Regions from separate parts of the Azospira sp. genome, predicted to be linked through region 2. Evidence: predicted binding sites of a transcription regulator. Region 2 holds the regulator's gene; the other holds the start of a gene.
The links. The regulator FNR, encoded in region 2, switches genes on or off when oxygen is low (the NO sensors DNR and NnrR bind a similar motif). The targets are predictions, from matches to a motif close to TTGANCTAGNTCAA.
Positions count from the first base shown of each region.

Region 1: OEL49_RS03560 (hemerythrin domain-containing protein) is a predicted target of FNR. The motif match lies at 4,016-4,029, and genes of this name have one in related genera.

Region 1 is NZ_JAOTRW010000003.1:18,722-25,760, reverse strand. It holds gene OEL49_RS03580 (ABC transporter ATP-binding protein) at 1-55, opposite strand, end outside; gene ntrB (nitrate ABC transporter permease) at 58-948, opposite strand; gene OEL49_RS03570 (CmpA/NrtA family ABC transporter substrate-binding protein) at 1,097-2,374, opposite strand; gene OEL49_RS03565 (YIP1 family protein) at 2,895-3,494, shown strand; gene OEL49_RS03560 (hemerythrin domain-containing protein) at 3,540-3,935, opposite strand; gene OEL49_RS03555 (ANTAR domain-containing response regulator) at 4,058-4,633, opposite strand; gene OEL49_RS03550 (sirohydrochlorin chelatase) at 4,658-5,026, opposite strand; gene nirD (nitrite reductase small subunit NirD) at 5,238-5,546, opposite strand; gene nirB (nitrite reductase large subunit NirB) at 5,619-7,039, opposite strand, start outside.
Region 2 is NZ_JAOTRW010000004.1:133,581-140,619, reverse strand. It holds gene OEL49_RS06520 (NnrS family protein) at 1-1,061, shown strand, start outside; gene OEL49_RS06515 (SirB2 family protein) at 1,081-1,467, shown strand; gene OEL49_RS06510 (hemerythrin domain-containing protein) at 1,478-2,056, shown strand; gene fnr (fumarate/nitrate reduction transcriptional regulator Fnr) at 2,153-2,899, opposite strand; gene hemN (oxygen-independent coproporphyrinogen III oxidase) at 3,051-4,448, shown strand; gene OEL49_RS06495 (sulfite exporter TauE/SafE family protein) at 4,578-5,264, shown strand; gene OEL49_RS06490 (universal stress protein) at 5,284-5,712, shown strand; gene OEL49_RS06485 (heavy metal translocating P-type ATPase) at 5,896-7,039, shown strand, end outside.

The DNA of each region.
Region 1 (7,039 bases), on a different contig from region 2:
CTTTCTTGGTATCGAAGGTCTGGCCGACGGCTTCGATCTGGACGAATTTTTCCATGCTTACTTCTCCTCGTAGCTGAAGCGGTTGGCCAGCAGCACCAGGGCCTGCTCCAGCAGGAGCCCCACCAGGCCGACGACAAAGATGGCGATGATGATGTGTTCGACGTTGAGGTTGTTCCACTCGTCCCACACCCAGAAGCCCAGGCCGACGCCACCGGTGAGCATTTCCGCGGCGACGATCACCAGCCAGGCGACGCCGATGGAAAGGCGCACCCCGGTGAGCATGTAGGGCAGCACGGCGGGAAAGAGGATCTTGGTGAACACCTTCCACTCCGGCAGGTCCAGCACCCGGGCCACGTTCAGGTAGTCCTTGGGAATGCGCTGCACGCCCACGGCGGTGTTGATGATCATGGGCCAGATGGAGGAGATGAAGATGACCCAGATGGCCGCCGGGTTGGCCGCCTTGAACACCAGCAGGCCGATGGGCAGCCAGGCCAGGGGCGAGACGGGCCGCAGCAGGCTGATGATGGGCGACATCATGCGGTTGAGGAAATCGAAGCGCCCCAGCAGGAAGCCGGCGGGAATGCCGATCAGGGCGGCCATGCCGAAGCCGATGCCGACACGCTGCAGGGAGTTGAGGATGTTCCAGCCGATACCCATGTCGTTGGGACCGTTCTGGTAGAAGGGATCGGCAAAGAGCTGCACCGCCGAGGCCCAGGTCTTGGCCGGCCCGGGCAGCTGGGGGCTGGTCATGGAGACCAGGTACCAGAGGCCGACGAAGACGGCCAGGCCGATCAGGGGCGGCAGCACCACCTTGAGCACACCCACCAGGGCCTCGTTGCTGCGCCGGCCGGCGGCAGCCCGGGCCGGCTCCTGCGCCGATGGCGGCACCGGGGCCGCCGTCACGGAGGCGGCCGGGCCGCTCCCCACACTGCTGTCATTCATGGCCATGGCGGCTGCTCCCTGGTCTGTTGCATCGTTCGTCGGGCTGGCCGCCAGCGCGGTGTTGCCCTGAATCAAAGTCATCGTCGTCATGATCATTCCCCCATGCACGGATGGAGGCGGCCCCCGGCCCCGCCGGGACGGCCGCCGGTTGCTTTTAGGCGCGCACCTTGAAACTGGCGGCGTATTTCTTCGGGTCCTTGCCGTCCCACACCACGCCGTCGATCAGCTTGGAGGAACGCAGGTCGCTCTTGGGCACGGCCACCCCGGCCTTCTCCGCCGCCTGGCGGTACAGGCCCACCTGGTTGATGGCCTTGGCCACGCCCAGGTAGTCCGGATCGTCCTTGAGCAGGCCCCAGCGGCGGTGCTGGGTGAGGAACCACATGCCGTCGGAGAGGTAGGGGAAATTTACCTGGCCGTCGTTGAAGAACTTCATGTGGTTCTTGTCGTCCCAGGTCTTGCCGATGCCGTTGCTGTAGCGGCCCAGCATGCGGTCCAGGATCACGTCCACATCCGTATTGACGTAGGCCTTGGCGGCGATGGTCTCGGCCGTCTCCCGGCGATTGGCCAGGGAGGCGTCGATCCAGCGGGAAGCCTCCAGGATGGCGGCGGTGACGGCCACGGCGGTCTTCGGGTGCTTGGCCGCCCAGTCGGCGGTGGTGCCCAGCACCTTTTCCGGATGGTCGGTCCAGATGTCCTGGGTGGTGGCGGCGGTGAAGCCCACCTTGTCGATGATGGCCCGGGCGTTCCAGGGCTCGCCGACACAGTAGCCGTCCATATTGCCCACCCGCATGTTGGCCACCATCTGGGGGGGCGGCACGGTGATGGTCTTGACGTCCTTCATGGGGTTGATGTCGTGGGCCGCCAGCCAGTAGTAGAGCCACATGGCATGGGTGCCCGTGGGGAAGGTCTGGGCAAAGGTGAATTCCCGCTTCTCGCTGCTGATCAGCTTCTTCAGGGCGGCGCCGTCGGTGACGCCCTTGTCCTTCAGCTGGCTGGAGAGGGTGATGCCCTGGCCGTTGTTGTTGAGGGTCATGAGGCTGGCCATGTCCTTCTTCGGCCCGCCGATGCCCAGGTGCACGCCGTAGATGAGGCCGTACAGCACGTGGGCCGCATCCAGTTCCCCATTCACCAGCTTGTCGCGCACGGCGGCCCAGGAGGCCTCCTTGGTGGGCACGATCTTGATGCCGTACTTCTTGTCGAAGCCCTTGGCCGCGGCCATGACCACGGAGGCGCAGTCGGTCAGGGGAATGAAGCCGATCTTCACCTCGGTCTTTTCCGGTGCGTCGGAACCGGCGGCAAAGGCGGCGGCACGCAGACCGGGAGTCAGGCCCATGAGCGCTGCTCCCAAGCCCAGGAGGCCGGCGGATTTGACGAACTCGCGGCGTTCCGCCGCCACGGCATCGGGTGCCTCGAATTGCTTTTGCTTGGACATTCCATGCTCCTTGACCTCAGAAAAAAGAAAAGGCGTCACACCCGCGTGAGAGGAGAGAGAACACGCGGATGGACGCCTTTGTCCGTTTGCCGGTCAGGGCTTCACTGCGCTGCCCGGCGTTGCTCGAACCGCCATTGGTCCGACTTACGACCTAGTTCAGCAACCACCGTGCCAGGCAGCAAAAATATCTGGAATTCACCGTTACTTCATATAGATAGCCACATTCCCACCACCCTGAAAAAATCCATCCGCGGCACCGGAGCGCACTGCTGCGGTGCGCCATGGCGTGACCGCCGCACAAGAAGGGGGAACCCGGGCCGGCGGTTGCAGCGACAGCGGAGGAAGGACAGCGGAATGGGGAGCGACGGCGGGAGAGGAAAGGGGAACGGCGAAAGCGCCGACCCCATCTATGACCAAACGCCTAAAGACACTGGCATCCGATGTTCTTATGATTATCGGGTTGTTGATGGCATGCAACACAAAATAATGCTCCCGCACGTATCGGGAGCGGGAGGGAAACATGGATATCCAGCAACAGCCCATGGAAGCCCCGCGTTTACTGTCGGGCTGGATGATGGGCAGTGCAGGCACGCAGGAAAACCACGACATCCTTTGGGACGACGTGGAGCATCTGCCCTCCGCCGCCGTCAGTTTTCTCCTCATCGCCCTGCCCCTCTCCCTGCTGCTGCCGGTGATGGCCAACTTCGCCGGCAACGCCTACGGCAACCGCATCATCGCCGGCTTCATTGCCCCCAGCTGGGAACGCCTGCTGCTCATCCTGGCCTGGGAACTGCTGATGGTGCCCCTGCTGGCGGGCGTCGCCCACCTGGCCGGGCGCTTCTTCCAGGTGCCGATGAACCGGCGCCAGGCCTTCCTGGTGGTGACCCTCAGCACCATTCCCCTATGGCTGGCCTCCCTGGCCCTGGCCGTGCCCAGCCTGATTTTCATCCTCATCACCGGCATGGTCGCCCTGGCCCTTTCCAGCTACGCCATGTACCGCTGCATCCGCCGCCTGCTGGCGGTGGAGGACGACTGCCTGGCCACCCTCTTCTGCGGCGTCATCATGGTCTGCGCCCTGCCGGCGTGGACCGTCATCCTGGCCCTGGTCCTGATCCACTAGACCAGGGCGCCATCGCCCCTGCCGGGGCCGCGTCCCGGCACAACCTCAGCCGACGGCGAAGGCCGGATATTCCTGGGCCTTCTCGAACAACTCCCGTTCCTCGAAACGCACGTGATCGCTCAGGGCTGTGGCGAAGGCTTCCAGGGCGCCCCGGTCGCCCCGGCCGATGCGCTCGGCCAGGCCCCGCAGCTGGGCGTGCTCGGCCAGGGTGCGGGCCACCAGCTGGTGCTCGCCGGCGGCTTCCAGCCAGGGCAGCAATTCCTCTTCCTCGCGCTGGAAGTGGGGTTCCAGCTCGGCGGCGAAGAGGCTCGACATCTGGCCCGCCAGGGCGTTCATGGCCGCCTGGTCGGCCGCCAGCACGGCCTTGCGGCAATCCAGGGACAGCTTGAGGGCGGTGTGGTGTTCGCGGGACAACTGCAACAGGGCGGGATGGCGTTTCATGGCGGACTCCCGGAAAGGGTGATGGGAGACAGTATGGCGCCGGACGGGGAACCGGGGCCAGGATGCAAATCAAACCCAACATCACCCGGGTCAAAGCCAGGGATGGGCCGGCGGCCCGGCCTTCAGAGCAGGACCTTGGCCATCTCGATGACGTCCCGGGAGACCCGGGAGATGCTCTGGCCCCGGTCCATGGCCAGGCGGCGCAGGGCGTGGTAGGCCTCTTCCTCTTCCATCTTGCGGGTCTTCATGAGCAGGCCCTTGGCCCGCTCGATGATCTTGCGGTCGGACAGCTTCTGCGTGGTTTCCGCCAGTTCCCGGCGCAGGGCCAGGGTTTCCTCGAAGCGGGCCCGGGCCACCTCGACGATGGGCTTGATGCGGGCCGGGTCCAGGCCATCCACCACGTAGGAGGAGACGCCGGCCTTCATGGCCTCCCGGATCAGGCCCGAATCGTCGTCGTTGGCGAAGATGATCACCGGCCGGGGCATGTCCCGGTTCATGGCGGAAAGGTGTTCCAGGGTGTCCCGGCTGGGGCTGTCGGTTTCGATGAGGATGACGTCGGGCTTCAGTTCCTCCACCCTTCCCGCCAGGTCTAGGGACGAGGCCAGCACGGCCGCCACCTGGTGGCCGGCCTTGACCAGGCCGGCGCAGATGTCGGCGGCCCGGCTCTGGGATTCATCGATGACGAGAACGCGCAGCATGGGTAGGTGGATTCCTGAAAAGACCTAGTCGAGGGCCAGGATGTGCTCGGCCATGGCGTCGATCACGCCCGGAGCTTCGCCGATGGCGCCGGCGATGTGGATGCTGAGCTGGGGATGCTGGCGTGCCGCGGCTTCTACCTGCAGGGGCAGATCCCGCTTCAGGTGGCCGCTCTGGGCCATGAACATGGGCGCCAGGCGGATGCTGGTGACGCCCTCGTCGGCCAACTGGGCGACGCACTGTTCCAGGGTTGGCTCCATGAATTCGAGGAAGGCCAGGGCGACGCGGCGCTGGGGCTCCCGCGCCTGGATGGCGCGCTTCACGCGCTGCATGGGCTCGGCCCACTGGGGGTCCCGGGCACCGTGGCCGAAAAGGATGAGGGCAGTTTGGGTCATGTCTGGATTATGGGTGAAGGCAAGGGGCGAGGGAATTGATCGATATCGCCTTTTGCCGCAGCCGGCAAAGGCCGCGACGTCCCCTGCTTCGGCCGCCGGAACGGCCATTGGTTCCATGCCATCGCCAGGAGGCAGCAGGGACGGACTTCTCCGCCATGGCATGGCCGTCAGGCCCGTCCCTTCTGCCTCTCCGGGCATGGCCGTTTCCCCGTCAGGCCTGGAGCCAGACCCGGCCGTCTTCCACCTTCACCTGGAAGCGGGCGGTACAGCCCTGGTCCGGCGCCACCGCCTCGCCGCTGGCCAGCTCGATGTTCCAGCTGTGCAGGGGGCAGGTCACCCGCTGGCCGTGCACGATGCCCTGGGAGAGGGGCCCACCCTTGTGGGGGCACTTGTCGTGGAGGGCGAAGACGGCATCGCCGTCGGTGCGGAACACGGCAATATCGCCGCCCGGGTGCTGCACCACCCGGGAACCCAGCAGGGGGATGTCTTCCAGGGCGCAGAGGTTTTTCCATTGGCTCATTTTTCGTTCCTTAAAACCGTTTTGCCACAGAGGGCACAGAGAACACCGAGAGAATCGTGCCGGCCTGCCGGCTTAGAAGGCCAGGGGCTCGAATTCACGCCGGGCCGGGGCTTCCTGGTGCTCGGCCCAGGGATCGGCGGCATCCTTGAGGGAATCGAGCAGGCGGGCGTGCAGGGCCTTGCGGTTGTCCTCGTCCTCCACCACCAGGCGCTTGACGTGGTCCAGGCCCACCCGCTGCACGTAATGCACGGTGCGCTCCAGGTAGAAGCCCTCCTCCCGGTAGAGCTGGAGGAAGGCGCCGGAGTATTCCTTGACCTCTTCGGCGGTGGCCACCTTGCACAGGAACTGGGCCGCCTCGGTCTTGATGCCGCCGTTGCCGGCGACGTGGATTTCCCAGCCCGAATCGACGGCGATGATGCCCACGTCCTTGATGCCGGATTCGGCGCAGTTGCGCGGGCAGCCGGAGACGGCCAGCTTCACCTTGTGGGGGCTCCACATGTCGAACAGCATCTTCTCCAGCTCGATGCCCATGCCGGTGGAGTCCTGGGTGCCGAAGCGGCAGAACTGGCTGCCGACGCAGGTCTTCACGGTGCGGATGGACTTGCCGTAGGCGTGGCCGGAGACCATGCCGGCCTGGGCCAGGTCGGCCCACATGTGAGGCAGGTCCTCCTTCTTCACCCCCAGGAGGTCGATGCGCTGGCCGCCGGTGACCTTGACCATGGGCACCTGGTACTTGTCCGCCACGTCGGCGATGGCCCGCAGTTCGTTGGGCGTGGTGACGCCGCCCCACATGCGCGGCACCACCGAATAGGTGCCGTCCTTCTGGATGTTGGCGTGGGCCCGCTCGTTGATGAAGCGGCTTTGCGGATCGTCCATGGCCTCGTGGGGGAAGGTGGAGATGAGGTAGTAGTTGAGGGCCGGGCGGCACTTCTCGCAACCGTTGGGATTCTTCCAGGCCAGGGCTTCGATCACCGCCGGAATGGAGGTCAGGTGCCGCTCCCGGATGGCCTGGCGCACGGCCCCGTGGCTGTGCTCGGTGCAGCCGCACATGGGCTTCTCGGCGCTGCTGGCGGCCTGGTAGGCGCCACCCACGGTGGAAGCCAGGATCTGCTCCACCAGGCCGGTGCAGGAACCGCAGGAGGCGGAAGCCTTGGTGTGCTTGCGCACCTCGTCCAGGGTGAACAGCCCCTTCTCCTTGATGGCCTTGACGATGACGCCCTTGGTGACGCCGTTGCAGCCGCACACCTCGGCGCTGTCGGCCATGGCGGCGGCCTTGTTGTGGCCCTGGTGGCCCGTGTCCCCCAGGTTGCTCTGGCCGAACATGAGGTGGTCGCGAATCTGGCTGACGTCCTTGCCCTCCCGCAGCAGCTGGAAGTACCAGGAACCGTCCGCCGTGTCGCCGTAGAGCACGCCGCCCACCAGCTTGTTGTCCTTCAGCACCAGGCGCTTGTACACGCCGCCGGCCGGGTCGTGCAGAACGATGTCCTCGGTGT
Region 2 (7,039 bases):
ATGGGGCCCTGATGCTGTTCGGCCTGTTCCCCCCCTTCATCTTCGGCTTTCTCATGACGGCCCTGCCCAAGTGGGTGAGCGCCCCGGCCCTGACGCGGGGCCAGTACCTGCCGGCCTTCGCTCTGCTGGCAGGCGGCTGGCTGCTCTTCTGGGGCGGCCTGCTGGCGGCGCCCCTGGCCGTGTCCGGCCTGGTGGTGGCGTCCCTCGGCTGGCTGTGGGGCTTGGTCGCCCTGGCCCGGGCCGTGACCTGGCCCCAGCCCCGGGGCTTCGCACCGGACCGTTCCCACGCCTACGCGCTGCTGGCCGCCCTGGGGCTGGGCCTGGTCGCCCTCTGGGCCTATGCCTGGGGCCTGGCAGCCATGGCCGGCGACGGGGTGCGGGCCGGCATCGAGCTGGGGCTGTGGGGCTGCCTGCTGCCGGTGTTCTTCATCGTCAGCCATCGCATGCTGCCCTTCTTCACTGCAGCGGTGCTGAAGAACTACACCATCTACCGACCCATGCCCCTGCTGTGGCTGGTGCTGGCCTGTTTCCTTGGCCACGCCCTGCTGGCCCTGGTCGGCTGGCACGGAGCCCTGTGGCTGCCGGACGCCGTTGCCGCCGCCGTGGTCATCCATTTCTCCTGGAAGTGGCAGCTTCGGCGCAGCCTGGCGGTGCCCATGCTGGCCATGATCCACGGCGCCACCGTCTGGCTGGGCCTGGGGCTGGTGCTCTATGCCTGCCAGGGGCTGGCCCTGGCGCTGGGCGGCAGCTTCGGCGGCCTGGCGCCCCTGCACGCCATCAGCATCGGCTATTTTGTTTCCATGCTGCTGGGCATGGTCACCCGGGTCACCCTGGGGCATTCGGGCCGGCCCATCAACGCCGGGGATCAGACCACCTGGCCCCTGTTCTGGCTGTTCCAGAGCGTGCCCCTGCTGCGCATCGCCGGCGAGTTCCTGCCCCTGTCCGGCCCCTTCAACCTGCAGTGGCTGGCCAGCCTGGCCTGGCTGCTGGTGTTCGCCCTGTGGGTGCGGCGCCACGGCGCCATGTACCTGCGGCCCCGGCCCGACGGCCAGCCCGGCTGACGGATCGCGGAGCCATCCCATGTACCTGGCCCTCAAGCATCTGCACATCACCTGCGTCGTCCTCTCCGGCCTCGGATTCCTCCTGCGCGGATTCTGGATGCTGCAGGAGTCGCCTCGACTGCAGGGGCGCCTGCCGCGGGTGGCGCCCCATGTGGTGGATACCCTGCTGCTCGGCAGCGCCCTGGCCCTGGCCTTTCTCTCCGGCCAGTATCCCTTCGTCCAGGGCTGGCTGACGGCCAAGGTGCTGGCCCTGCTGGCCTACATCGGCTGTGGCAGCGTGGCCCTCAAGCGGGGGCGCAGCAAGGCGGTGCGGGGCATCTTTTTCGTCATGGCCCTGTCGTGTTTCGCCTATATCGTTTCCGTTGCCCTGACGCGTCATCCCGCCGGCTTCTTCGCCGGTCTGTGAAAGGAATTGCATGAGCCACAGCCTGTTGGGCGCCGCCGCCCCCAGTTTCGACGAACCCCTGGAAATGCTGGATGCCTGTCACGGTCGCATCCAGGCCCAGATCGAGACCCTGCGTCGCCTGGTGCAGCACCTGCCCCGGCACGGTGCCGACCAGGCTGCCCGGGAGGCGGCCCAGGGCGTGCTGCGCTATTTCTCCGTGGCCGCTCCCCATCACCATGCGGACGAGGAGGATGACCTCTTTCCCGCCCTGCGGGCGAGCCAGGCGGTGGCCCGGGAAGCGGCGGTGGCGGCTCAGGTGGAGGCCCTCATCGAGCGCATCCTGGCCGATCACCGGCGCATGGACCGGGCCCGGGACGAGGTGCTGGCCCGCCTGCAGGCCATCGTCGCGGCCCAGCCGGGGGAATGCAGCGAGGCCCTGCCGGCGGCCATGGTGGAAGGGCTGGCCGAGCTTTATCTGGGACACATCGATCTGGAAACCCGGGAGCTGCTGCCCCTGGGGCGGCGCCTGCTGTCCCCCGAGCAGGCGGCCGCCGTCGGCCGCAGCATGGCGGCACGGCGGGGGGCGGTGTTTCCGGAAGGGGAACAGTAGGACTGCCGGCACTCCTGGACTAAGCCCGGGCAATAATCCGGGCAATAAAAAAAGCGGCTCCGCGGAGCCGCTTTTTTGTTTGACGCTTGCCCGGGATCAGGCCGACTGGTGGGTCATCAGCTTTTTCAGGCCCGGGATGTCCAGGATGCGGATGTGCTTTTGCTGCACGGCGATCAGACCTTCTTCCTGGAAGCGGGAGAAGGCGCGGGAAACGGTTTCCAGCTTGAGGCCCAGGTAGCTGCCGATTTCTTCCCGGGTCATGCGCAGGTAGAACTCGGCGTGGGAATAGCCGCGGGCGGTGAAGCGCTGGGAGAGATTGAGGAGGAAGGCGGCCAGCCGTTCTTCCGCCCGCATGGTGCCGAGCAGCATCATGACCCCGTGGTCGCGCACGATCTCCCGGCTCATCACCTTGTGGAAGTGGTGCTGCAGGGCCACGATCTCCCGGGACAGGCCTTCCAGGCGGGGGAAGGGGATGATGCAGACTTCGCTGTCTTCCAGGGCCACCGCGTTACAGGAATGGTGTTCGGTGCTGATGCCGTCCAGGCCCAGCAGCTCGCCGGCCATCTGGAAGCCGGTGACCTGGTCGCGGCCGTCTTCCAGCAGCACGTCGGTCTTGAAGAAACCGGCGCGGATGGCGTAGATGGATTCGAAGGCCTCCCCGGCCCGGTACAGGTGGTCGCCGCGCTTGATCTTGCGGCGGGTGCTGACCAGTTCGTCCAGCTTGGACATCTCGGTCTCGTTGAGACCGTAGGGAAGACACAGTTCTTGCAGGTTACAGTTCGAGCAGGCGGTCTTGATGACCGACAGGGTAATTTCTTGGGCGCTGGTCTTCTTCAACGGCATGCTGTTCCTCGCTGGGCCAAGGGCGTTCGGATGGTGGTAACCTGCGCCGGAAGGCCCTTTGGAAGCCTTTGATCCAGGTCAACGTGCCCCAGTTCCTGCACCACGATAATAAGCCGCACCTAATGTGTGGTTCTGCAACGACTGTTTTTCAATGACATTTACCGCCAACAACCTGGTTTTCGATCCCCAGATCATCCGCCGCTTCGACGTCAATGGACCGCGCTACACGTCCTATCCGACGGCTGACCGTTTTGTCGAAGCCTTCGATGCCGAGGCCCTGAAGCTGTGGTTGGGCAAACGCAACATCGGCGGTATCAGCCGACCGCTGTCATTATACTTCCACATCCCCTTCTGTAACACCATCTGCTACTACTGCGCCTGTAACAAGATCATCACCAAGGATCACGGCCGCAGCGCCAAGTACATCAAGTACCTGGGCAAGGAGATGGCCCTGCAGGCCGAGTACCTGCTGGACGGGGATCGGGAAGTCTCCCAGCTGCACTGGGGCGGCGGCACGCCCACCTTCCTCTCCCATGAGGAAATGCACCAGCTGATGGACCTCACCCACCGCCATTTCAAGCTGGTGGATGGGGCCGAGATTTCCATCGAAGTGGATCCGCGCAAGGTGGACCGGCCCACCGTGGCCCTGCTCGGCGAGCTGGGCTTCAACCGCATGAGCCTGGGCGTCCAGGATTTCGACGAGCGGGTGCAGCAGGCCATCAATCGCATCCAGACCGAGGAAGAAACCTTCACGGTGATGGACCAGGCGCGCAAGAGCGGCTTCAAGTCCATCAGCGTGGACCTCATCTACGGCCTGCCCCACCAGACGGTGATGGGCTTCAACCGCACCCTGGAGCGGGTCCTGGCCATGGACCCGGAGCGTCTCTCCATCTACAACTATGCCCACCTGCCGGGCCTCTTCAAGCCCCAGCGGCGCATCAACGAGAGCGACCTGCCCAACGCCGACACGCGCCTGCAGCTGCTCTCCCTGGCCATCAAGAAGCTGACCGATGCCGGCTACGTCTTCATCGGCATGGACCACTTCGCCAAGCCGGACGACGAGCTGGCCGTGGCCCAGCGCCAGGGCCGGCTGCACCGCAATTTCCAGGGCTACTCCACCCATGCGGACTGCGACATGCTGTCCTTCGGCATTTCCTCCATCGCCAAGGTGGGGCCCACCTACAGCCAGAACTACCGCACCCTGGACGAGTACTACGACCGCCTGGACGCCGGCGTGCTGCCGGTGCTGCGGGGCATCGAGCTGACCGCCGACGACCTGCTGCGCCGTTCCATCATCCAGGCCCTGATGTGCCATTTCGAAATCTCCACCGAGTCCATCGAAATCGCCCACCTGATCGACTTCAAGAAGTACTTCGCCGCCGAACTGGAGGACCTGAAGGAACTGGAGCGGGGCGGGCTGGTGAAGGTGGACGACAAATGGATCACCGTGCTGCCCCCGGGACGTCTCCTGGTGCGGGCCATCTCCATGGTGTTCGACAAATATCTGCGCGCCGATCGGCAGCGCACCCGTTACAGCAAGGTCATCTGACCGGGCTACGGGATACCGCGTTTAACTTGAGGCAAGCCTCAGGGGGGAAAAGCCGGGCGCTGGGGGAAACCCCAGTGCCCGGTATAATTTTGGCCATGGCCTTTTTCACTTTCCGCACGGCGCTCCCACGTGGCTGACTCCTTCCTGCCCACCCTGCTTTCCGTCCTCCTCGTCGGCTTTCTCGGCGGCACCCACTGCATCGGCATGTGCGGCGGCATCGTCGGCGCCCTCTCTCTGGGGCAGGCCGGAGGCAGCCGCTGGTCCCTGCATCTGGCCTACAACCTGGGGCGTATCGCCAGCTATGGCCTGGCCGGCCTCCTGGCGGGGGCCGTCGGCGCGGCCGGCGCCCACCTGGGAGAGCAATGGTCCCTGCGCCTGGTGCTCTACGTGCTGGCCAACCTGATGCTGGTGGCCCTGGGCCTTTATCTGCTTGGCGCCACCCAGGCCCTGGCGTGGACCGAGCGGGCAGGCCAGGGCCTGTGGCGCCGTCTGCAGCCCTTTTCCAAACGTTTTCTGCCCGCCCGCAGCCCGGCCCAGGCCTTTCCCCTGGGCTTGCTGTGGGGCTGGCTGCCCTGCGGTCTGGTATACAGTGTGCTGACCACCGCCCTGGTGAGCGGCAGCGCCGCCCGGGGCGGCGCGGTGATGCTGGCCTTCGGCCTGGGCACCCTGCCCAACCTGCTGCTGGCCGGCCTCCTGGCGGCGCGGCTGAAGGATTTCGTGCGGCGCCCCTGGGTGCGCGGCATCGCCGGGCTGAGCGTGCTCGGCTTCGGCCTGTGGGGCCTGCTGGGTGCCTGGCGCCTGGCCCATAACATCTAGAAATGCTGAGGAGCAGACGATGCTGAATTTCCTGCTGGCGGTCGATGGTTCCGCTTGTTCCCTGCGGGCCGTGGATCACCTGATTTCCCGCCTCTCCTGGTACCGGGAAGTGCCGACGGTGCACCTGCTCTACGTGCATCCGCCCATTCCCGACGGCCGGGTGCAGCGCCACCTGGGCCACGAAACCCTGGAGCGCTACTACCGGGAGGACAGCGTGGAACGCCTGGAGGCGGCCGAGGCCAAGCTCAAGGCCGCCGGGGTGGCCTACCAGCGGCACATCCACGTGGGCCAGCCGGGGGCCGTCATCGCCCATCAGGCCGCTGAACTGGGGGCCGACCTGGTGCTGCTCGGCAGCCACGGCTGGAGCGCCATCGCCGGGGCCGTCATGGGCTCGGTGGCCACCCGGGTGGTGCATGAAACCACGGTGCCCGTCCTGCTGGTGAAATAGGCGGCAGGCCGTCTGCCAGCGCAGCCGGCCTGATCCCCGGCATGAGCGGGCGGGGAGGAGGGCTGCGTCCATCCCCGCGCAACGAAGAAACCCCTGGCCGTGCCGGCGGTCTGTAACCATGGGGTTTGAGCCCCTCTGTTACTGGCGGCTAAGGGCGCCTGCGCCCATAATTAGCCATTGCTAATGTTTCTTGCCGAGTTGCCCGTGTCCCAGTCCCCTGCCGCTCCTTCTTCCTCCCGCCTCGACCTGCCCATTGCCGGCATGACCTGCGCCGCCTGTTCGGCCCGCATCGAGAAAGTGCTGAACCGCCTGCCCGGCGTGGAAGCCAGCGTCAATCTGGCGGCGGAGCGGGCCAGCGTCGCCTTGAACAGCGAGGAAACCACGCCCCAGCGGGTGGTGGAGGCCATCGAGAAGGCCGGTTTTTCCGTGCCGCCGGCCACGGTGGAACTGGAACTTACCGGCATGACCTGCGCCGCCTGCGCGGCCCGCATCGAGAAGGTGCTGAACCGTCTGCCCGGCGTCGAAGGTGCGGTGAACCTGGCCGCCGAGCGGGCCCGTATCCGCTACGTGCCGGGTCTGGTGGATACGGCCCGGCTGATCAGTGCCGTGGAAAAAGCCGGCTTCGGCGCCCGGGTGGCCAGCGACACCACCCGGGAAGAGGAAAAGGCCCGCAAGGCCGCCCTCTACGCCGCCGAGAAGCGCCGCTTCTTCATCGCCGCCCTGCTCACCCTGCCCCTGGTGGCCCAGATGGTCACCATGTTCGGCCCGGCGCCGGAACATGGCCACAGCGATCTGCTGCCTCGCTGGCTGCAACTGCTGCTGGCCACCCCGGTGCAGTTCTGGATCGGCTGGCGCTTCTACGACGGCGCCTACAAGGCCCTGCGCGGCGGTGGCGCCAACATGGACGTGCTGGTGGCCCTGGGCACCACCATGGCCTACGTCTTTTCCCTGGTGGTGACCCTCTTCGGGCTGGAGCACCAGCACGTCTATTTCGAAGCCTCCGCCGCCGTCATCACCCTGGTGCTGCTGGGCAAGCTGCTGGAGGCCCGGGCCAAGGCCAAGACCACCGCCGCCCTGGAAGCACTGGTGCGCCTGCAGCCCAAGACCGCCCGGGTCGAACGCCATGGTGAACTGGTGGAGCTGGACGTGGCCCTGCTCATTCCCGGCGACGTCTTCATCGTCCGCCCCGGCGAAGCGGTGCCGGTGGACGGAGAGGTGATCGAGGGCGCTTCCAGCGTCAATGAAGCCATGCTCACCGGCGAGTCCATGCCCGTCGGCAAGCAGGCGGGCGACGCCGTCTTCGCCGCCACCAGCAACGGCCAGGGCA